3 regions of the Sporosarcina sp. Y838 genome follow, and region 3 is predicted to be linked to each of the others. Evidence: riboswitches for the same ligand, from Rfam matches in the RefSeq annotation. Region 3 holds a riboswitch; each other region holds the start of a gene.
The links. Region 3 has a riboswitch for thiamine pyrophosphate ahead of AC1TO4_RS12300 (acetylornithine deacetylase). Riboswitches for the same ligand answer to the same signal wherever they lie in the genome.
Positions count from the first base shown of each region.

Region 1: linked by a shared signal. The riboswitch ahead of thiD (bifunctional hydroxymethylpyrimidine kinase/phosphomethylpyrimidine kinase) and the one ahead of AC1TO4_RS12300 (acetylornithine deacetylase) in region 3 are both predicted to bind thiamine pyrophosphate.
Region 2: linked by a shared signal. The riboswitch ahead of tenA (thiaminase II) and the one ahead of AC1TO4_RS12300 (acetylornithine deacetylase) in region 3 are both predicted to bind thiamine pyrophosphate.

Region 1 is NZ_JBXCJD010000004.1:141,332-149,295, forward strand. Features, by position in the region: gene wrbA (NAD(P)H:quinone oxidoreductase) at 1-180, opposite strand, end outside; gene AC1TO4_RS07285 (alpha/beta hydrolase) at 255-872, opposite strand; gene AC1TO4_RS07290 (amino acid ABC transporter ATP-binding protein) at 978-1,706, opposite strand; partial or broken gene AC1TO4_RS07295 (nickel transporter) at 1,703-1,792, opposite strand; gene AC1TO4_RS07300 (RNA-guided endonuclease InsQ/TnpB family protein) at 1,848-3,296, opposite strand; gene AC1TO4_RS07305 (DUF3238 domain-containing protein) at 3,527-4,729, opposite strand; gene thiE (thiamine phosphate synthase) at 4,784-5,443, opposite strand; gene thiD (bifunctional hydroxymethylpyrimidine kinase/phosphomethylpyrimidine kinase) at 5,436-6,266, opposite strand; TPP riboswitch at 6,346-6,452, opposite strand; gene AC1TO4_RS07320 (histidine phosphatase family protein) at 7,039-7,614, opposite strand.
Region 2 is NZ_JBXCJD010000005.1:209,321-217,284, reverse strand. Features, by position in the region: gene AC1TO4_RS09325 (metal ABC transporter permease) at 1-793, shown strand, start outside; gene AC1TO4_RS09320 (metal ABC transporter substrate-binding protein) at 826-1,761, shown strand; gene AC1TO4_RS09315 (ABC transporter substrate-binding protein) at 1,810-2,784, opposite strand; gene AC1TO4_RS09310 (ABC transporter permease) at 2,781-3,521, opposite strand; gene AC1TO4_RS09305 (ABC transporter ATP-binding protein) at 3,518-4,267, opposite strand; gene tenA (thiaminase II) at 4,254-4,946, opposite strand; TPP riboswitch at 5,054-5,157, opposite strand; gene AC1TO4_RS09295 (exonuclease SbcCD subunit D) at 5,306-6,466, shown strand; gene AC1TO4_RS09290 (AAA family ATPase) at 6,463-7,964, shown strand, end outside.
Region 3 is NZ_JBXCJD010000008.1:22,880-30,843, forward strand. Features, by position in the region: gene AC1TO4_RS12270 (solute symporter family protein) at 1-634, opposite strand, end outside; gene AC1TO4_RS12275 (DUF485 domain-containing protein) at 650-982, opposite strand; gene AC1TO4_RS12280 (ferritin) at 1,481-1,990, opposite strand; gene AC1TO4_RS12285 (PH domain-containing protein) at 2,259-2,636, shown strand; gene AC1TO4_RS12290 (NADP-dependent oxidoreductase) at 2,762-3,790, opposite strand; gene AC1TO4_RS12295 (hypothetical protein) at 4,056-4,316, shown strand; TPP riboswitch at 4,420-4,522, shown strand; gene AC1TO4_RS12300 (acetylornithine deacetylase) at 4,730-6,007, shown strand; gene AC1TO4_RS12305 (LLM class flavin-dependent oxidoreductase) at 6,125-7,189, opposite strand; gene AC1TO4_RS12310 (NAD(P)-dependent oxidoreductase) at 7,213-7,854, opposite strand.

The sequences.
Region 1 (7,964 bases), on a different contig from region 3:
TGTCGCTTCAACATGCGCTTTCCACCCAGGATTTGAATCGATTACGGCTTGTGGCGCTGTCTCCGGAGCTTTTATCACTTTCACTTCAGATCCTGCTTCTTTTGCTGCTTCTGCTGCCCATTGCGCCAATTGGTAGTTCGTACCACCCATGCTATAATATACGATTGCCGTTTTCGTCATAGTTACCGTCTCCTCTGTCGTTGTTGTAATTGGCTTTTTCGAATAACCTGTCTAAAAAACCCATTTCAAAAGCCTCATTTCATTTGCATAAAAGCTCTTTTATACCATTCCACCGCTGCATCCACTTCTGTGTGCGTCAGCGAATGGTCGTTCATCTCCCAATGGACTTCCGTCGCTGCACCCGCTCCCGCCAACAGTTCATCCAGTTCTTCTGATTCCTTTGCAGGACAAATCGGATCGTTTTTTCCAGCGGTGATGAATACCGGAATGCCAGTTAAGTCAGGCAAATTAATGCCCCGTCTCGGAACCATCGGGTGGTGAAGAATTGCACCTCTCAAAGAATCGGCATAATGGAACAGCAGGCTTGCTGCGATGTTTGCTCCATTCGAATAACCAACCGCGATGACATTTAACCTATCAAAACCATTTTCCTTTGCAGCTTTGTCAATAAAATCATGCAATTCATTCGTACGGTAGATTAAATCTTGCTCATCAAATACACCTTCTGCTAACCTACGGAAGAAACGGGGCATGCCGTTTTCAAGGACATTCCCTCGAACGCCAAGTACCCCTGCATTCGGGTCGATCGACTCTGCAAGTCCGAGTAAATTCTGTTCCGTACCTCCCGTGCCGTGCAACAAAAGCAGGACTGGTTTAGATGAATCTTCCCCAGGTTTATAGATATGCTTCAAAATCCACCACTCCTTCCACCATGTACACCGCTGATTTTCAAGAATAAAAAAACAGGAAAGCCTATTAAGCTTTCCCGTCCACTTGTTTTCTATTCAGCTGAATTCTTACAGTACCTTACTCAAAAATGCTTGCGTCCTTACTTCTTGAGGGTTTCCGAAAATTTCTTCAGGTATATTTTCTTCTACGATATAACCGCCGTCCATGAAAATGACACGATCTCCTACTTCACGCGCAAAGCCCATCTCATGCGTTACAACAATCATCGTCATACCTTCCAAAGCAAGTTGTCTCATAACTGCGAGTACGTCGCCAACCACTTCAGGATCGAGCGCAGACGTTGGTTCATCGAACAGCATGATTTTGGGATCCATTGCAAGCGCCCTAGCAATTGCCACACGTTGCTTTTGACCACCTGAAAGCTCGCCTGGATACGTCTGCGCCTTATCGGACAGACCAACTTTCGCCAATAACTCTAATGCTTTCTTTTCAATCGATTTCTTATCACCTTTACCCAGTTTCATGGGGGCAAGCATGATATTTTGAAGCGTTGTCATATGAGGGAACAAGTTAAATTGCTGGAATACCATACCGACGTTTTCACGAATTTTATTGATATCTTGCTTCGAATCTGTGATATCTAATCCATCAATGACAACACGACCCGCAGTGATGTCTTCCAGACGATTCAAACAGCGTAAAAATGTACTTTTTCCGGAACCAGAAGGACCGATAACACAGACCACTTCACGTTCCTTTATCTCAACATTGATATCTTTCAGTACTTCAAGGTCACCGAATGATTTCTTTAAGTTTGTTACTTGGATAATAGTCATCTAAGTACAAACCTCCTTTCGAAGAAGCTGGCAAGCAGCGACAACAGATAGATGATGATGAAGTATATGATACCAACTGTCAGCCAGATTTCAAAGTGCATGAACCTCCCACGACTGAAGTCACGGGTTTCAGGGTTGGTGCTATCGCACATTGACCACTTGAGGCTGGGAACACACAGCCGCTATACCGTTGGCGAATGCTTTCGGCACTACTTTTCTTAAGATGTTCGCTGCACCATTCACATCTGCATTTATTAATGTTTCACTTTTCGTACGGTAAATACCGCGTTTTAATCGTTTTCCACTGAAAATGTGATATGTATTATTCCCTGATTTGTAGGTCGGAATAATGTCTTCATCTACAAAACTTGCCTGTGATGTGTAGCTTTCTTCAGTTACAATTACTGAAATACCCTCGGCATTCGCTTTGTAAATAATTAATTCTATTAGCAATGAGTGTGGCACTTGGACAAAGTTTTGATTATTTCTTTTCCCTATTTCTATTTTTTGTTTCCAACCCACATTCTTGCCAATAACAATTGCATCAATGTTTCTTTCCACGGCTATTTTCACGATTTTGAAACTAACTTTATGGAAAAAGTCTTTGATTTGTCTGTGTCTTGCGGAATCTAATTTCACTAATTTTTTGGAATGGAAGTTTCCTTCTTTTGGTTTTTGTCCGTTACGAAGAGCAGCGTAGTAATAAGCACGCATTTTGTTGTACCACTGATTGATGGATTTTACTTTACCGCCTTTAAAAAGGACTGGGACGTGCTCTGAATTAAACACTAGCGCTGCAATGTTATCAAGACCTAAGTCGATACTCATGCATCGTTCCATTTTGGCGGATAATTGTTTTTTCGTCTCGATTAAAAACACTAATTCAACAGTAAAACAATGGTGCTTGGGTATGATTCTCACTTGTTGAAACTTACCGTTGAAATTTGCTAACTTACCGATATTTATTTTTCTTTTGGTTTTTGGAAAGCTCAGGAATTTACCGTCTTTAATTTTGCAAATCTGATTCGAAAGAGTTGATTCTTTCCTGCTTCCTTTAGGTAGGTAACCAGGAATAGAAGGTCTTCCTGTATATTTTCCTGGATTCTTTTTGAAGTCTTTCAAACTTACGAAAAAACTAGCCCAATTTTGTACAACATTTCTAAGAACTTGTTGATTTATCTGACCTGGCAATGAATAATAGTCTTTTTGTTTAATTGTTTTAAATAGACAATCAAGAAAATTGTAACCTAAGAAGGATTTTTCTTTTGAAGGTAACTCAAATAGATTTACCTTTATCTCTTTTTGTTCGTCTCTTGGTTTCATTTGTTCTTTTTCTACTTTTTTTAGATAAGCTTTTTGTTGATTGGCATTCATTTTATTGATGTTATCAAGAATTATTTTTATTACTTCTTGTTGTAAAGGTTGCAATACACCTTCATTCTTTAAAGTTGTATAAACTTGCCTGATAAAGAAGTTTGTCGTGTTATATAGGTTATTACTATTTACACAAAGTTCATCGAAATAAGAATACATTTTATGGCCATTTTTAATATTGATTTGATAAGTTCGATATTCTTTATTCGGCTCCATAGTTCGTCACCTGCCCTTCTTAAGAATATTCTACCAAATAGAACACGCATTCGTCTAGTGATGTCACTTTAGAACAAAAAAGAAAGCCAATTCATCCCACGACTGAAGTCACGGGTGTTCTTGGCTTAATCATAAACGTAGCACTTGCTTGTACCTTCCCTTTCTGTACAAAATTAAAAATAAACACTGAACTCTTCCTGTCTTCACAAGTGAAAAGAGTTCAGTGTTTACTATTCAAAATTAGATATTCGCCAGTATTGCCATGCTGTTACACCCGACATCCAAGCAAGACCTTTACTCTCAGCCTGATGAATCGGTTCCCACGTTTCTCCTTCACCGCGAATCATATAGATTTCATGATTGGGTGCCTGATCGTGATAGCCACACAAGTCATACATACCATCCCGCCGCATAACGGCACGTACTTCATAATCGATATCAGGAGCTGTCGTTAAAGGATTGCCTACAGCATGGGTAAGATGGAATCCGGACTCGCCTTTCTTGTGGTCTGTACGCTCCAATGAAATCCCTTCGCTTGACGCTGTTTCCTGTTCTCGAAAGCGCTTCAAAACAGAATAAGCAACCGAAGGACCCACATCCCTCGTGAACGTTAGCGGAGAGTCCTTGAGATTGTACTCGAGGTCGATGTCCACACGGGTACGATAGCTTTCCCCATTTGGGTCAAACCCTCTGTCATCCCCCTTGAAATACCTATTCCGTGATAACAGGTTTGGATTCATCACCCATTCGTCTTCCAGAAAAGTCGTATATCTAAAATGCCACTTATCCGCGTTTGGTAACTGCACTCGATCTTGGACGGGGAGTAGCAGCTTGTTCGCCTCGCCTATTACTTTTACTACCGAAAACCTTTCAACCGCCGCTTCTTCCTTCGACGACTTCGGATTCACTAACCCGAAAGTAGAGGAAACAACGGACTGAAAGACATTAAACCGTTCTTCCGATTTCACGAGTGGTCGCTTGGACTCGATGGAATATACATAAACTTCATCCAACGAAAAGTCCCGTTCGATGTAGCGATTTCCATTTACCGTCGCCATGTATGTTCCATTTCGGTAAACGTCATATTCGTCTACATCTTTAATTCTTTCCCAAGACAGCGCAATTTGTGTTTTTGCAACGATGGTTGTCATAATAAGGAATTGGAGTGGATTTTCTAGTTCCTTCTCTTCAGCAAAAGCAGGCGTTTGCAATACAATAACGTCGACAACATTTCCATCTTCGACACGTTCAATGGAATAATTATATAGTTTGCCATGTTTGAAATCACCGTCGCTGAATTCAGGCACGGTTCCTTCATATAAATGGCATCCGTCTTTATAGACATTATAGGTCCCACCTACATCATTCCATGTGAAATAAATCAAATCTGGCTTATGCAACACGGATTGTATCTCAAATGCTTTCTTTTTCATAAACACGCCTCCGTCCTATTCAGAAGTGTGGTGTATTTTACGCCTAGTTAAACATCACATTTCGATGCCAGTTAATGAAAGAAGCACTGCCCCTTTCATTCGACTTGCCGCTTCCGCAGGATTTTCTTCTCCCGAAATTGCAGAAATCACCGCTACACCGGACGCTCCTGCCTTAATAACTGCACCCGCCTTACGTTCTGTAATACCGCCAATACCAACGATAGGTAACCCGGGCAAAAGAGCTGCTACTTCACTTACCATTTCAACCCCAATGGTAGGTTGCGCATCACTTTTCGACGTCGTTTCATAAACAGGACCAAGGCCAATGTAATTTGCCCCCGCATCAGATGCGGCTAGCGCCTCCTCCACATTATGGGTAGAAACACCGATGAGCATGCCTTCGCCGACCCTCTTGCGCACCGCAATAATATCTCCGTCTTCCTGTCCAAGATGGACACCATCCGCCTCTATCTCAATTGCCAGATCCAAATCATCATTGACGATGAACGGCACATTATATTGTCCGCACAATTGCTTACACGAGATAGCAAAAGACTTCAGTTTTTCACCCCGTAAAGCACCATGCCCCTTTTCACGTAACTGAAAACATGTGATACCACCTTTTAGCGCCTCTTCCAATACGAACAGTGGGTCGAGTCCTGCCAAATTCATAGTTCCCATGATGAAATAGAGATTTACAGTCCGCTTATCCATTCACTACAACCCCTTCAAGTACCTTTTTTTCACGTCGCCCATACGCCCAGTGATTCGTAGGGCCGTGACCTCCACCAATTCCTAGTCCATCTTCAATAGCCGCGTGGATGAAACATTTTGCAGAAACCACCGCCTTCGCAGCGGGTTCCCCATTTGCGAGAAAAGCTGTCAGTGCGGCAGAATAGGTGCACCCCGTTCCGTGCGTATCTTTCGTATCTACCCAAGGCGAGCGAACTGAAAATCGTTCTCCATCCGCTCCCATAAACAAATCTTCAGCGAATAACGCTTCTTGACGGTGCCCCCCTTTAATGAGGACTGCACGAGCACCCAAAGCCAATATACGTTTCGCCGCTTCATCCATATCCGCATCAGACTTTATCTCCATTCCCGCAATTACTTCCGCTTCCGGGATATTTGGCGTTACAATGGCCGCAAGCGGTACCAGAACGGTTTTTAACGCAATAACCGCTTCATCTTTTAATAATGAAGCACCGCCTTTTGCAATCATCACTGGGTCGATAACCAGCGGAATTCTATTCAAACGAAGAGCATCTGCCACTGTATGAATTATTTCTGAAGAAAATAACATTCCCGTCTTAATGGCTGTGACTTCGAAGTCTTCCATTACCGCCTTTATTTGCGCTTCAATGATGTTCAATTCAATTGGTTGAATCGCCGAAACGCCAAAAGTGTTTTGCGCGGTAACTGCTGTCAGTGCTGACGTACCGAAAACACCCAATTCCTGAAACGTCTTCAAGTCCGCTTGAATACCCGCACCGCCACCACTATCCGATCCCGCAATTGTCAATGCCACTTGTACCATTCAATTCGCCATCCTTTTATATATATTAAAAAGCCGCTTTCCGATGACGTTAGGAAGCGGCTGGCCATTTAAATGGTGCTAAAAGGCGTACCCACTTTCCTACGCCGGTATAATCCGGATCAGGTTCCAAGGGTCCGCGCATCCATGCACGTCTCAGCCTTAAAAAAGGCTCCCCCAGTGGTTGTTGAACTATTTAGCTTTGTATTTAGTGTACCATACCTGACCTAAGAAGACTGATAAGTATATTATTTCGGAGCGTGTTTACTTCTTTAATAGACCAGGAGGCGTATAATTAAAAATACAATATCGAAAGAAGGCGCATTTGTATGCATAAAGCAGACAGCAGACCGAATAATCCCGACCGATCCATGTGGTTCAGTTTTTTGGGGGCACTCGTTATTATCGCACTAGTCATTGTTACTAGTCTTACAGTGGGTTAACATAACAAACTACCAAACAGGCCAAGACTCCATCGGCCTGTTTTTTTCATTGCTGGACAGGACATAATGCACCGCTTCTCAGGCTTGTCGTGTGCTTGTCGCGTCTTGCAGGCGACCTCCGCTTTTGTTTCATCCAGTCTCCGGTCGCCAGACGCTCGAGGTCACATGTCAAGCCCACTGTGCGGCATAGTGCGCCGCTTCGCAGTCTTGTCATGTGCTTGTCGCGTCTTGCAGGCGACCTCCGCTTTTGTTACTCCAGTCTCCGGTCGCCAGACGCTCGAGGTCACATGTCAAGCCCGCTGTGCGGCATAGTGCGCCGCTTCGCAGTCTTGTCATGTGCTCGTCGCGTCTTGCAGGCGACCTCCGCTTTTGTTACTCCAAAGTCGTTCCAAGGTTGTGGCTTCGTCATTAATGTGAACGACGTAGACATCTGGATTGGTTAGTGCTTGCCACTTTTCAAAACCAAAGTGTTCATCATGGCATCTTAACAACAATGCCATCAAATTCCCGTGCGTTACGAGCACCGTTTTTGAATCCTCACCTAGTTCATCAATTACATCGCATATCCGCGACATGGCCTCTCTTGAAGATTCCCCATTATCATATTTTAGATGAAGGTCCAAAAAGGTATCCTCGAGTTTTATCAACCAATCCCTAAACGCAGTCGAACTCAACACCCTCTCCTTCAGTCTGCTATCCACCTCTACGTACAAACCTTTCTTTTCCATTAGAGGCTTGGCTGTTTCACGCGCACGCTTAAATGGGCTCGTAATAATCCGATCCACTTCAATTTCATCGAAGAAATCCGCAAGCTGCCCCGCCTGTAATATGCCTTCTGCAGTCAAATCCGCCTCCGGTTCCTGCCCTTCGGCCGAGCAATGGCGCACAACATATATCGTTTTCCCCATTACTGATTCCTCCTTACATACTAATCTATTTTCCCTCGTAGTCTGAAAAGGAAACATTCTAGGTATCACACAATCACAAAACGACTCATTTATCTAGCAAAGCAGAAATGTAGACAAATAAGATTAAAGGGCTTAAGTTTAACTTACCTTGAATTCAAGATAGCACCTCTTATATAACTTTATTGGAACCACTTTCCAATTAATTATTTTGGATTCTAGCTTTAGGTGACTATACAATTCATTTACATCATAGAAGGACTTTCAATTTAAATTAAGTTGGAGATACTATATTTAAATTGAAATTTTCACTTCTCAGAGAATTACATAAGTCCCGTCATGGCGAAGTACGC
Region 2 (7,964 bases), on a different contig from region 3:
GGTTGGTATCATTAGTGGCGTTATTGGTTGCTTTATTATATTAAGAGGAATGGCCCTCATGGGGGATGCGATATCTCATGCTGTATTACCTGGTGTCGCAATTTCCTTTATGCTGGGCATCAATTTCTTTATCGGGGCAGTAATAACAGGTATTTTAACGGCTGTAGGTATCGGTTTCATCAACCAGAATAGCCGTATCAAAAATGATTCAGCAATAGGCATCATGTTTACAGCAGCATTTGCTACTGGGATTATTCTAATCACTTTTCTAAAGAGCAGCACGGATTTGTATCATATCCTCTTTGGGAATGTGTTGGCGGTTAGACCTTCTGATATGTGGATGACACTTGTTGTTGGTATTTTCGTTTTGTTAAGTGTGTTTTTATTTTATAAAGAATTGCTTGTCAGCTCGTTTGACCCGATTATGTCTCAGGCATATGGACTTCCGACTAAAATGATTCATTACTTTTTAATGGTTTTGCTAACACTTGTCACTGTTGCATCGTTACAAACAGTGGGCATCATTTTAGTAGTTGCGATGCTCATTACACCTGCTTCTACAGCTTATTTATTGACTGACCGACTATCTTCAATGATCTTCTTATCAGCAATATGTGGAACGATTTCAGCGGTCATCGGTTTGTATTTGAGTTTTACGTACAATCTCGCTTCTGGCGCAACGATTGTACTCGTCGCAACTGCATTATTTTTTACGGCGTTTATATTTTCACCGAAACAAGGACTATTGTGGCGGGCTATTCGAACAAATAAACAAAAATCAGCAGTTTCTTAAATGCAAATTCAAAATAGGGGGAAAGTTTTTTTATGAAAAAAAATATTATGCTGGTTGCGATGATTGTTGTAGGAGTCTTTTTGTCGGCATGTGGCCAAGGTACGTCTGCTCCAAAAGAGAAGGGTGAAAAACTGCAGGTTGTTGCAACGTATTCAATTATCTACGATATTGTAAAAAATGTCGGAGGAGACTTGGTTGATGTTCGAAGTCTGGCGCCGATTGGATCAGACCCACACCAATACGATCCACTTCCGGAAGATGTCGTTTTGACGACAGATGCGGATGTTGTTTTTTATAATGGGCTAAATTTAGAAGAAGGAAATGCATGGTTTACTAAATTGATGGAAACGGCCGGGAAGTCTGGCGTTGATGCGCCAGTATATCGTGTAAGTGAAGGAGTTAAGCCGATGCTCCTCAATTCGGAGGACCATAAAGGGGAAGAAGATCCCCATGCTTGGCTCGATGTACGAAATGGCATAAAGTACACAGAGAATGTCCGTGACGCATTGAAGAAATTAGACCCAGATAATGCGGCTAAGTATGATGCTAATGCGGATGCTTATAGTGCTGAACTTCAAGCCCTTCATGAAGAGATTATACAAAAAATGAATGAAATTCCTAAAGAACACCGTATACTCGTAACTAGCGAAGGTGCGTTCAAGTATTTCTCAGATGCGTATGATTTTAGTGCGGCTTACATTTGGGAAATCAATTCACATCATGAAGGAACTCCTGAACAGCTGACAAATATCATTTCTACAATTAAAAGCGAAAATGCTCGGGGCTTATTTTTAGAAACGAGTGTCGATCCCCGAAGCATGGAAATGGTATCTCGCGAAACTAATGTGCCAATTAAAGGGAAAATATTTACAGATTCCTTAGGGAAACCAGGTGAAGATGGGGATACGTATATAAAAATGTTGAAATGGAACACGGACATGATTTTTAATGGTTTGAATGACCAATAGACTACAAAGCGGCCTGAACTTTCAAATGGAAAGTTCAGGCCGCTTTTGTCATTTTAGATTAATAAAAATACCATCTAGATTTACATCTTTCTTTAATAATCCATATTCCTTCATCCATTCGGCAGTTACTTTCCATGTTTCTTCATCTTGTTCCCCAAATGTATGAGGAGCTTTCATTTTGGGCAGTAGAATTGACAGAGATTCTTTTTCAACCTCTTCTACGAGTGGGAAATTGGCTGTATCCTGATTTTTCAATAGAATCGATAGTGCTGCTTCAGGATCTTTTTCAATATCATCAAACGCTCTTGCGGAAGCTCGCCAAAATGCTTCAATGTTCTTCTGATCTTTCTCCCATGTATCATCACTCGTTACGACAACAAGCTCATAAAACGAGGGTACGCCGTAATCTGTAGGATCCATCACCCCAGTTGGGTAACCTTCAAATTCGAGCAGGGGTACTTCATGATTGATGTATGCACCAATTACAGCTTCTGCACTTTTCGAAACGAGTGATGAATTCAATTCAAATCCTACATCTACCATTTTCGTTTTATTATAATCGGCTCCGTCCGCTTCCATCACTGTTTGGAGAATGGCTTCGTTCAGTGGAATCCCTGTATAACCAATTGTCTTCCCCTCTAAATCTTTAGGTGTTTTAATCCCGGTTTCTTTTAAAAATGCGACATGATTAAGCGGAGATCGGACTAGGGCTCCGACCGATTTAACATCTATGTTCTGCTCGGATTTTGCAATAATGACATCCGGTTGATAGGTGATTCCCATAGTTACTTTACTAGCGGCTGCAAGATTAATGGGATCTGTTGGATTTGCAGGAAATTGAATATCAACTTCAATTCCTTCTTCTTTAAAATAGCCTTTTTCCTGTGCGACATACAAGAAACTGTGAACTGCATTTGGATACCAGTCGAGCATGATGCTTACTTTATTGTCTTTTTCTGCATTACAAGCGCTCAGCAGTAAAATAAGTGCGATGCATGATAGGGATAATATGATTTTCCTCAATTTTTAGTCCTCCATTTTAACAGTCGATTTTCAATGAATGTGATTCCCATGAAAAATGTAATTCCAACGAGGGTCAGTACAAGAATAGGTGCAAATACAGCTGCACCATCGAACTGCGTCATCATTCGGCGACTAAAGTATCCAAGACCAGCCTGCGCCCCGAGCCATTCCCCGATTGCTGCGCCAATCACACTCAGTGTAACGGCAATCTTCAATCCTGAAAAGAAGTGGGGTAGGGCAGTGGGAACAGAATATTTCAAGAAAATATCCTGTTTTTTTGCGCCCATTGTTAAAAAAAGCTCGCGCATTTCTTTACTTCCAGAAGATAGCCCGTCGTATGTATTTACAGTAATCGGGAAAAAGGTGATGAGTACTGTAACTGCGACTTTACTCCAAATTGTGTATCCGAACCAGAGTACAAAAATAGGTGCAAGTGCAATAATAGGAATCATTTGTGAAGCTATTAAAATCGGATAGAGCGCTTTTCGAACTCTGGGACTGGAAGACATCCAAACGGCGATTGCAACTCCTGAAATAATTGAAATGGCTAGTCCGATGATAATTGTTAGCAAAGTCATCGGTAAGTGCTTTAACAACAGTATTTCTTTTAGCTCCCAAAAACGGATTAAAATTTGAATAGGAGAAGGCAAGATGAATGGTTTATCGTAAAGTCTTGCACCTAGCTCCCAGATGCTACCGAATAATGCAATGATCAGAAGGGGGGTAATGTTTTTCATTGCATTACCTCCCTACGTAGCGTATTTAGCAATTGTTCCTTTAGCTCAAGCAAATCCGTTCGATGTAAATCACTTCTTGTTCTAGGCCTTTCAAGTGGAACTCTGATTTCTTCGAATGAAGTCACCGGCTCATTTCTTAACAGGAAAATACGGTCTGATAAAAATAGCGCTTCTTCAACGTCATGTGTAATGAATAACACAGTAGATTGATGTATCTTCCATTGATCAATTAGCCACTCTTGCATTGATAACTTAGTTATCGCATCTAATGCAGAAAAGGGTTCATCCAGCAGGAGAAGGGCATTTCCGGAAAGGACAGCGCGCAAAAAAGCGACTCGCTGTTTCATCCCGCCAGAAAGTTCTGTCGGATATTTTTTTTCTGTACCGCCAAGACCGAACTCCTTTAATAACGGTAATACCTGATTGCTTGCAGACTGCTGTTTCATCCCTTTTAGTTCAAGTGGGAGACATGCATTTTCTAAAATCGTGCGCCAAGGCAGAAGCAAATCCTGCTGCGGCATATAACCGACGCTACCAAGGCGGCGGTTGTTTTGAACCCCATCGAGTGAAATGGTGCCAGAAGTAGGTTCATCTAATCCTGTTACAAGTCGGAAGATGGTACTTTTACCGGAACCACTAACCCCGATTATTGAAATGAATTCACCGGGTAGTACATTAAATGATAGATTTTCCAGTATGTTGTTGCTTGAATGATAAGCGAATGATACATTGTCAAACGATAACATTGGAGTTTTCAACCTCGGGCCACATCTGTTTCGTATTGGCCATATCCCAAAACATATATTCATAGCGAGTTGTATTAAGGAAGATTTCTTCGAGCTTTAATAGTTCATGTTCAGGTTTTCCTTCTGCAGATTTATTCATCAAATCGATACACCAGATTGCGAGGTCGCCGAAATCTTCGGACGAATACATGCGTATCCAATCACCGTATAACGGATGTTCAGCTGCACCTGGAATCGCATTTAGCTCTTTACCTATTTCCCAGTAACTCCACGCGCATGGAAGAAGTGCAGCCATAACTTCGGCGACAGTACCGTTTTGGCTGACATGTAACATGTAGTGCGTATAGGCAAGCACGATAGGAGAGGGCTTTGCATTTTCTAGTTCATGTTCAGAAATACCGAACCGGAGCGCATAACTACGATGTAGTGCCATTTCTGTATTCAGTGTGCCATCAAGTAGCGTAGCGAACTTGCCCATTGTTTCCAAGTCGTCGGCTTTTACAGCACCAATTGCAAAAACTTTTGCATAATCAATCAAATATAAATAATCTTGTACCATGTAGAATCTAAATTTATCGGGGTCTAGGGTACCATTGCCAATCCCTTGAACGAACGGATGGCTGTGATTCTGTCTCCAAATTGGTGTTATTTTTTCCAGTAAGCGGTCAGTAAACTTCATCTCTCCAACACTCCCTAAAATTGATAGCCAACCAAAAAAACCACTCCTTGAAAAAGAAGTGGGTTGTAGACTGTCAATTGTATCTGCAAAAACAGACTGGCAGAAATATTGTGTCAGCACCTCTTCCTTACGCTGGTATTAACCAGTTCAAGTTATAAGGGTCAAGACACATGCCTCTCTCAGCTCTGTTAGAGCACCCCTAGCGGTGGATCTTATGAAATTGGATTCATCTCTAATATAAGCATAGAAAAATTGGGAGGTCAACCTTAATTTTGGAATTGAAAAAAGGAATGCATGTTTCATTTTTCTCGGTTTGTCCTGTAAAGTAGTAGAAAAGATCATTGAAAGGGGAAATGACAGTGAAGTTTTTCCATACTGCAGACTGGCATTTAGGTAAGCTTGTTCAAGGCATTTACATGACAGACGGACAACGGTATGTTCTTGACCAATTTATAGAGGCAATCATAGAGGAGAAGCCCGATGCGGTCGTCATCGCAGGGGATTTGTATGACCGGGCAGTACCGCCAACAGAAGCCATTGCGTTGCTCGATGAAGTGCTCGAACGAATCACCATAGAACTAGGGACGCCGGTCCTCGCTATTAGCGGTAACCATGATAGTCCTGGGCGTCTCCATTTTGGCAGCGGATTGATGCGAGCAAACGGTTATCATATAGCCGGTCAACTGACGAAAGTTATTGAGCCGGTCGTTTTGACGGATGAATTCGGCGAAGTCCATTTTCACCTGGTTCCATTTGCAGATCCTTCCGTCGTGAAACATATACATGGAGATGAAACGATTGCGAATCATAATGACGCGATGAAAAAAGTGATAGAAGGGATTCGCTCCCAGATGTCAAATAGTGCGCGACACGTTTTTGTTGGACATGCGTTTGTAACACCTCATGGAGAAAGCGAAGACAACACAAGTGATTCGGAACGGCCACTCGCGATTGGCGGTGCGGAATACGTATCGGCACATCTTTTTGAACCGTTCCATTACACGGCACTTGGTCATTTGCATCAGGCGCATTATGTATTGAATGAGTCAGTCCGTTTTGCAGGTTCGCCGATGAAATATTCGATTTCAGAAGAACATCATAAAAAAGGTTTTTTCATTGTCGATATGGACGCTGATGGACACACCATTATTGAAAAACGTGAGTTGAAACCGGAACATGATATGCGGACGGTCGAAGGTACGATGGAAGATATCTTATTGCATCCTATAAGTGAGGATTATGTTTTCGTGAAATTGCTGGATGAAACGCCGGTTTTATTTCCAATGGAAAAAGTTCGTTCGGTCTATCCGAATGCGATGCATGTTGAGCGTAAAATGGTCAAGCTGACTGCGAATAGAGTGGACGAACAACAGAGGACGGAACATGGTAAACACGATGATTTAACATTATTTAAAGCATTTTACGAAGAAATGAAAGGCGAGGCGGCAGATGCGGAAACGGAAGAATTGTTTGCGCAAGTTCTCCATGAAGTTATGCAGAAGGAGGGGACGGGACTTTGAGACCTATTCAATTGACGATGACAGCGTTCGGTCCGTATAAAGGGACGGAAACAGTCGATTTTAGGGAATTGAAAGACAATCGGCTATTCGTCATTTCAGGTGCGACCGGGGCTGGGAAAACGACGATATTCGATGGAATTTGTTTTGCATTGTACGGCCAGGCGAGTGGAGAAGACCGGACGGATATCCGGGCGATGCGAAGCGACTTTGCTGACGATACAGTCCAGACAGCCGTCGAGCTGACATTTGAGATACATAACAAGAAGTACCGTATCATGCGTCAAATCCCTTATCTGAAAAAAGGAAACAAGTCCGAAACGGCTGCGCGCAGCGAGTTTTATGAACTTACGGTAAACGGGGAAGTACCGCTGGTCGATAGGCAAATCGTTTCTGAAATCAACAAAAAGGCGGAAGAACTGATTGGTTTCACACAGGCGCAATTCAGTCAGATTGTTATGTTGCCTCAAGGAGAGTTCCGGAAATTTCTGACATCTGATACAGAAAACAAAGAAACAATTATGCGTAAAATATTCAAGACGGATCAGTACCGTGAAATTGTGGAGCAGTTGAAAGGGCAGAAAGACGGTGCACAGGCGACGCTTACCAAAGAAATGCAATTAAGCGAAGGGCATATTGGTCAAATAACATCCTTACTGCCGGAACGGGAATCCTCAGTTTTTACTGTCTTGGCAAATGAATATTATAACGTGAACCAAGTCGTACTAGGATTGGAAGAGGAACTCACATTTTATCAAGAAAATACAGTTATCGTTAAAAAAAGCTATGATGACGCATATTTGAAGCATACAAAAATGCAAGAAATGTATCACGCTGCGAAAAGCATGAATGAACGCTTCGTTGAACTGCAGCAAAAAGAGTCGAATTTAAATGGGTTAATAGAACAATTGCCAATTATGGAGCGTAAAGAGCACCAGATAGTCAATGCGGAACGGGCTGTTTCCATTGGTGAAATCGAGATGCAGTTTCTCTCATTGAAAGCGGAAGCTGTAACCAAATCAAATGAATTTAAGATAGCCAAGCAAGCAGTGCAGGTTGCAGCAGAAAAGATGGAAGATGCTAAACACCAATTTCATGTTGAAGAAGGAAGAAAAGTGCAACGTGAAAAACTGGCTGAAAACTTGACTCGATTAAATGACTATCTTCCGGCAGTTGCAAGTTTAGCGGCTAAAGAAGAGGCTTTAGATGTACTGAAAAAAGAAAACATTCGTTTAGAAAAAGAGCTCGCTGCATTGGTTGGGAAAACAGAAGAAGAAAATGTTAAGCTTGACAGTTTGAAACTAGAAATCGATAACTTTGAAAAAAGGCTTGTTATGTATGATGAACGTATTGATCAACTAAATGAAGTGAATGAAAAATGTAAAGTGCTGGATGAATTCATCGCCATGCAAAATCGGGTGAATGTATTGGAAAAAGAAAAGAGCGTCCAAGAAACGAATTATAAGACGTGTAAATCGGAATATGATGCAGTGGAACAACT
Region 3 (7,964 bases):
TGGCGTCAAACATACCGATAAAGTTGAAGTTGAATTTTAATAGGACAAGGAACGAAATAACAATGGTACCTATCATAAGTAAAATGGCTTTAATAATTTGAACCCAACTTGTTGCAGTCATACCGCCGAATAGGACATAGATTGTCATCATTACACCAACGATTAGAACTGCAATCCAATAGTCGATTCCTAGAAGTAATTTTATCAGGGCACCAGCACCTACAAGCTGAGCCAGCATATAAAATAAAACAATCGTAATTGTATTTAATGCTGCGGCGCCACGAACTTTTCTTGCCCCAAAACGTGCACCAATCATATCTGCCATAGTAAACTTCCCTAGATTACGCAGTGGCTCTGCAATTAGAAACAAAACTACTAGATAAGCTGTCAACCAACCAATACTATAGTAAAAACCATCAAATCCATTTAAAGAGATTGCTCCTGCAATTCCTAGGAATGATGCAGCAGACAGGTAGTCTCCAGCAATCGCCATTCCGTTTTGCCAACCGGTTAATGATCCCCCAGCCGTGTAAAAATCACTTGCAGTTGTAGTTTGTTTGGCCGCCCAGTATGTAATCCCCAGTGTAAGCCCAATTACTGCAACGAATATTGCGATTGATATAATATCATCCACTTGTAAGTACCCCCTTTATTTCACAACATTTTTCTTTATAATATCTTCAACGTCCAAGTCGAAACTTTTCGCTTTATTCATGTAGATTGATGTAAATACCCATACCATGATGAACATGCTTAGTGAGTACACCCATGTCCAAGTCATCCAACCAATGGCACGATTCTCAAGAATGTTTGTATATCCTGTAAGAAGAGGCAGTGTAAAATAGGCAATAAAAAAGAAAATAATATACGGTGTAGAAAATATTCTTTTTCGTTTTACTAAATTTTTGAATTCAGGTGTATTGATGATTTTTTCATAATCCAACTTCACACTCGCTGGGTTATCTTTTGAACTTTTACTCACGATTTCATCCCCTTTTTTTAAAAAAGTATTTAAAACTTGTTGGCCATTGGAAATGTAACCTCCTTTTACATGAGAGCGTTTTCAAATTATGTAAAAATTGTTGTTAAACTAGTAAAATGTGAATAATTTAACAGGAAGCTAAGTCCACATTACCAAATATTCTGTCAACGTACAAGTTATTTTTTCTAAATAATGAATTTTCTGATGCATCTATGCGATTAAAAAAATGAAAACTTACCGAATGAAGAGAAATTTGTCGATATAATTGTTGGAATAATGAATCCGATCGACCTGGAATTTGCTTTCTATTTGGTTGCTAGCCTAGAAAATCTTAGCGAAGGTAAAATACAGAGAGTCAAAGGACTACTATGTAACCTTTCAACATATTGATAGGAGAACGGTGAGGGTTAAGAAACGTAGGCTTATCAAGAAAATCTAAAAAAAATACCCATTATCTTCGTCAAGGAAGATGATGGGTATTTTTAAAAAAGGACTAACTTATTCTCCAGTTTCTGCAGTGAATTTACGTTGCCCAAGTTCTTTTTCATAAATATACAATGCGTTTTTATCTTCTCCGATGCGTTTCAGGTACTCGATATGTGTATCGAAGGCTGCTTCCTCTTCAACTTGCTCGTCCAAGAACCATCTCAAAAATGAAATCGTAGCATGTTCTTTTTCTTCCCAAGCTAGGTCCGTTAATTCATAAAAGTTCTTTGTAACTCCTTTTTCTTGTTGTAAACCTGATTCGAAAGTATCTAATACTGATTCAAATTCAATTTTTGGCTCAGACGTTGCGGAGAATTTTGCATGTAACCCGCGGTCATTCATATAGTTGTAAATCTTCATACCGTGAAAACGTTCTTCTTCGGCTTGTTGAAGATAATAATTGGCAAAGCCACTATAATTAGTGTGTTCACAATAAGCAGCCATTGCCATATAAGATTGTGCAGCGTCGAATTCATTGTTCATTTGCTGATTGAGTGCTTCTGCTAGTCGTTGACTGATCATATCCATCACTCCTTTTAATGTTAGGAAATACCTTCCTATAGCATAGCCTAATCTATCCTTTCAATCACGTATTTTGATTGAAAAAACGGAATTTTGTTGTATGAGGAATTTTGGTGGAGGAAAGACTAACTTATTGTTGAATCTTTGGGCAATGTATAATTGAGAATAAAAGCGAGTGCACGGCACCCCCCGGGAATGGAGGAGGGAAGGTGTACGAACAAATTAAATGCGGACTTAAACTGATTAAGGATAAACAGGAGGAATAAAAATGAGTATTTTTGATGGAATAATGGGGAATGCATCTGAAATTGATGTTAGCAAAGTAGAGAAGGAAATGAAGGATTTACTTACACCAACTGAAAAAGTTGAGCATGCATATAAATTAATTAGAGATCTGTTGATATTTACGGATAAGCGTCTAATTCTTGTGGACAAACAGGGCGTCACAGGAAAGAAAAGTGAATATCATTCTATTCCATATAAAAGTGTTGTACATTTCTCAATTGAAACTGCAGGAACGTTTGATCTCGAAGCGGAACTGAAAATCTGGCTATCGGGAAGTTCTGCACCAATTCAAAAGAAATTTAATAAATCCTTGAATGTTTATAAAGTACAAAGCGTGCTAGCAGAATATGTTTTGAAATGAACTAGGTCAATTTAAGGTGACTAGTTCCTGATTTTGTGCTTGATAAAAAAACTCCTCATGTAGTTGCTTGAGGAGTTTTTTTATAGCATATAAGTGTTGCAGGTCAGGCAATTTCAGATGAACTATTAAAGTTTCGCGTATTTAGGATCAGCCACTTTTACAAGTTGCTTACCTAGATTCGTTCCTTTAAATAAACCAAGGAATGCCTCTGGTGTATTTTCAAATCCTTCTACAATTGTTTCTTCATATTTCAGTTTACCTTGCAGTAGCCATTTAGCTAAGTCAGTAAATCCTCTTTCAAAATCAGTAGCAAAATCGCCTAGGGTGAAGCCTTGCATCATAGCGCTCGTCTTAATCATAGCCGATTGAATACGTGGTCCAGCATCTTTTCCTTCTGCGTTGTAGGAAGAGATTGATCCGCATAAAGGAATACGGGCATTTCGATTTAGCATAGTAAAAACAGCGTCTGAAACGTCCCCGCCGACATTATCGAAATAGACATCTACTCCGTCAGGAACGGCATTTTTAAGGTCTGTCCAAAAACTTTCTTTCTTATAATTCACAGCTGCATCAAAGCCGAGTACATTCAATAAGTAGTCAATCTTTTCATCTGAACCAGCAATACCTACTACTTTTGCCCCTTTGATTTTCGCGATTTGTCCAACTGCTGAACCAACGGCCCCGGCAGCACCAGAAACGACGACTGTTTCACCTTCTTGAGGTTTTCCGATATCAAGCAATCCAAAATATGCAGTTAAACCTGTCAAACCGAGAATACCTAAATGTGTTGAAATAGGTGCCAACTTAGGGTCTATTTTGCGAATTTCATTTTCAGTGGCTACGGTATATTCAGCCCAGCTGAGATTTCCAGTAATTACATCACCTTGTTTGAAGGCGTCCGACTTGGATTCAATCACCTCACCCACGACACCCCCAGAAATGACCTTATTCAATTCAAATGGAGCTATATATGACTTGGCATCTCGCATTCTTCCACGCATGTATGGATCTACAGACAAATAAAGTGTCCGTACTAAAATTTCATTCACTTTTGGTGAGGGAACTGAACTTTTTACAAAGGTAAAGTCTTCTTTGGTAGGCATTCCATTGGGCCGATTTGCTAGATGAATTTCCTGTTGTATCAATTGTGTCATTGCAATTCCTCCTTTGTAGTTTGCCGAATGAGTTGGCAATAGCAAACCCTAACACTCAGGAGTAACCAAGGTCAATGATTATAGACTGGTGTCTCATCTTCATTGATTTGCTATTTTTCCGAATTGCTATGGTGTTGGCACCGGTGTCATAATCTCAGCAGACACCTGTGGAGGAATCCCAAAATAGTATCCAAAAGTGTTGTAATTATAGTTAACTATAACTATTATGTTATTAATATGAACTAGTGGAGGACTTTAAATAAACATGAAGAAAAAGCACATACTTTTTTTGGCTTTGACCTTAATAGTGGCTTTACCAACGTCAGCTACTGTTGTATTAGCAACTAACGAGGCGGAAGTTCAAGCTGTTAAACAAGTAGAAGTCACGACTGCCGCAAAATTTACGGATATTCCAAATAGCCATTGGGCGAAAAATGAAGTTATGCAACTTGTGGAGATTGCTTCCAAAGCATCGTTTTTATCTAATGAACAGTTAGGATACACAACGAAAATAAAGAACGGATAGCGTAATATTGGATTAACGCAATATCTTCCTGAAGAGGAAGAACGAAAGGATGCATTATGAACCTCGTTCTTGGCTTAATCATAAAGAAAACACGAATTGAATAGAAGTCTGCTAGGGGAGCCAATTTGGCTGAGACACATGATGCATGTAAACCCTTCGAACCTGATCTAGTTTATGCTAGCGTAGGGAAGCAACTGGACTCTACATCAAATGAATGTAACTACGTAGAAAACAGCCGCTTTCCGATTATGGAAGGCGGCTGTTTTCTGTTCCATCGCAAATTCAATGAACTAGGGATTTCCCATCATACACGCTTCGGCGCATTCGCTCTGTTAATGCACCGAATTCAATATTGCAATCTATCAAGTATGGATTTACTTTACTAAACATTAAATAAAGAATGGATGATTGAAATGGAAAATAGTATTAGCAACTTGGTTGATGAACGTCAAGAGGAGTTATTGCAATTACTTGCAGATCTAGTTAGTTTTCCGACAATCAGCCCTCCCGCAAGAAATACAGCCGGGGTGCAGCAGTATATTCAAGAGTTTTTAAAACTAGAAAAATTCGATACAGCCAGTTGGGATGTGTTCCCTGGTGATCCAAACGTGGTAGGCATAAAAAAAGGGACAGATGGAGCTCTGTTTAACAGCTTACTCATTAATGGTCATATTGATGTTGCGGAAGTTAGGGATGAAACAGAATGGACTGTGCCTGTCTTTAAACTGACAACTAAAGATGGAAATGCATATGGACGAGGAACTTCCGATATGAAAGGTGCAGTGGCAGCGACTTTACTAGCCGTAAAATTATTAAACGAACTAGGTGTGGAACTGAAAGGTGATTTGCAGATTCAGACTGTCATTGGGGAGGAAGCAGGAGAAGCTGGAACACTTTCGTGTATGGAAAAAGGCTATACAGCAGACTTTGCACTCGTCGTCGATAGTAGCAATCGCCAAATTCATGGCCAGGGCGGTGTAATAACCGGCTGGATAACGATTAAAAGTGAGGAAGTTTACCATGATGCAATGAGGATGAGTATGCTTCATGCGGGCGGAAACATTAATGGGGCCAGTGCGATTGAGAAGATGATGAAAGTAATTGCCGGGCTACAAGATTTAGAGCGTCACTGGGCCGTGACAAAACAATATCCAGGTTTTGCACCTGGTAGCAACACCATCAATCCTGCAGTTATAGAAGGCGGAAGACACGCGGCTTTTGTAGCGGATGAATGCCGGCTTTGGATCACCGTTCACTTTTATCCGAATGAAACCTATCAATCTGTGATAAATGAAATCGAAGAACATTTGAACCATGTAGCAAAAGCTGATCCGTGGTTAAGAGAAAATCCCATTCACTATCGCTGGGGTGGAAAATCGATGATTGAAGAACGCGGGGAAATATTCCCTGCACTTGAAATGAATGAGGGGCATGCGGCCGTTCAACTTCTAGCATACTGTCATGAACACACCGAAAAAAGTCCCGTAATCATCGGCATGTCAAGAACAGTAACAGATGCAGGATGGCTAGGCGAAGCAGGGATTCCCACAGTTATTTATGGTCCTGGGAAGTTGGAAGAGGCCCATACAGTTGATGAAAAAATAAACATTGGAGAACTAATGGCTTTTACAAAAACGCTTATGATATTTATAAATAAGTGGTGCAATTTAAAAAGAATGGAGAGCAAGTAATCTCCCCATTCATCTAATACTATTATGCTATTATATGTTGCTTAATTAGTGAAGTCATTTCTAATACGTCATCAAATAGTTGGTTTGTTTCAAGAGGTAGATGATCAAAGGATAACCTTACCTAGTGGTCTCCCGTCGAACGATTGGAGCTACTTCTGTTGCTAACATTTCAATACTTGCTGCGACTGAAGAAAACGGCAAGCCTCCGATATCCATTTGTGCAATGAAGCGTTGGTGTCCAAATAATTCGTGTTGGTGAAGAATCTTCTCGACTATTTGCTGAGGGCTGCCAACAAATAGTCCGGTTTCGGGACTGGCCATATGGTCGAAATCAGAACGAGAAATTCTCGTACTCATTCCACGTTGTTTGTTCACGTACCCCCAGTAATTTGCATAGTAGGGATAGAAATCGTCTTTTGCTTGTTGTGAAGTCTTTGCTATATACGTGTGTCCAGTTACAGCTATTTTTAAATCCTCTTCAAGATGCCCTGCATCTTTGCCTGCTTGACGATACAAATCAACAAGTGGCTTAAAACGAATTGGGTCGCCGCCAAGTATGGCTAATGCTAAACCAGTTCCAAGTTTGCCTGCTCGTATTGCACTTTCAGGTGTGCCACCGACACCAACCCAAATCGGCAGTTTATCTTGAACAGGCCGGGGGGCAATCATAGAATTAGTTAGAGGCGAACGGAATGACCCATTCCAACTGACGATTTCATTGGCATTCAATTGTTGGAGAAGTCGAATGTTTTCATCGAAGAGCTCGTCATAATTGTTTAAGTCATGGCCGAATAACGGAAAGGATTCTACGAATGCACCACGACCTGTAATAATCTCAGCACGGCCATTCGAAATCAAATCCAGTGTTGCAAAATCCTCGAATAGACGAACGGGGTCGACCGTACTCAAAATAGTCGTTGCACTCGTCAATTTAATACGCTTTGTGTTTTGTGCCACTGCTGCAAGAACAACTGGCGGAGCCGATACTGCATAATCCAAGCGATGATGCTCACCGACACCAAAAATATCAAGTCCGACTTCTTCAGTCAGCTTTCCAATAGCCATTACTTCATGAAGGCGCTGTTGAATACTAATTGTATTTCCAGTTTGAGGATCTGGACCAAGATCCCCGAATGTATATATTCCAATCTCAATTCCAGATTTCTTGGTTTCATTTGGCATAGTACTCATCTCCCAAAACTTAGTTATTTTGCTTCAGAAACAAGAGTAAAACGTTCATTTATATGTTGAGGATTCTCGATTTCATCAAGAACTGCGACTGCGTAATCTGCATAACTTACGTAGCTATCACCTTTTGAATTTACCATTAAATTGTCTTTTCCTTTTTGATACGAACCCGTTCTTTTTCCTTCAGGATTGAAGAATGCTGCTGGGCTAATGAATGTCCATTTAACTCCACTCGTCTTTTGCAGATCTAGTAAGTTCTGTCCTTGATTGGAAGCAGTTGCAAAGTATTCTTTAGGGAATTCGGGTGTGTCAATTAGGCGGATGGTTTTAGCTTCATCTACAAACAAGCTACCTGCACCACCTATAACAATTAATCTTGTTTTGGGAGCAGCCTTAAACACTTCAATTAATGCTTTTCCAGCATCTACATGGAGGTGTTCTTGTCCTGCAGGTGCGCCGAATGCATTTACGACAACATCAAATTGCTGAATGTCTTCAGCTTGCAGGTCAAATATATCTTTTTCGAGAATGTTCGTTTTTTCCCCAGACATTTTTGCTGCGTTTCTAACGATAGCTGTAACTTCGTGTCCTCGGTCAATCGCTTCTTTTACAATAAGACTTCCTGCTTTTCCTGTTGCTCCGATAATTCCAATGTTCATGACAATTCCTCCAGTTTTTGGCACATATATACTAATATGCTCCTAATGATTTGTAGCTATTCATGATAACGATTTAGAATGTAACTGTAATGGTTACAGTTACAACGGTA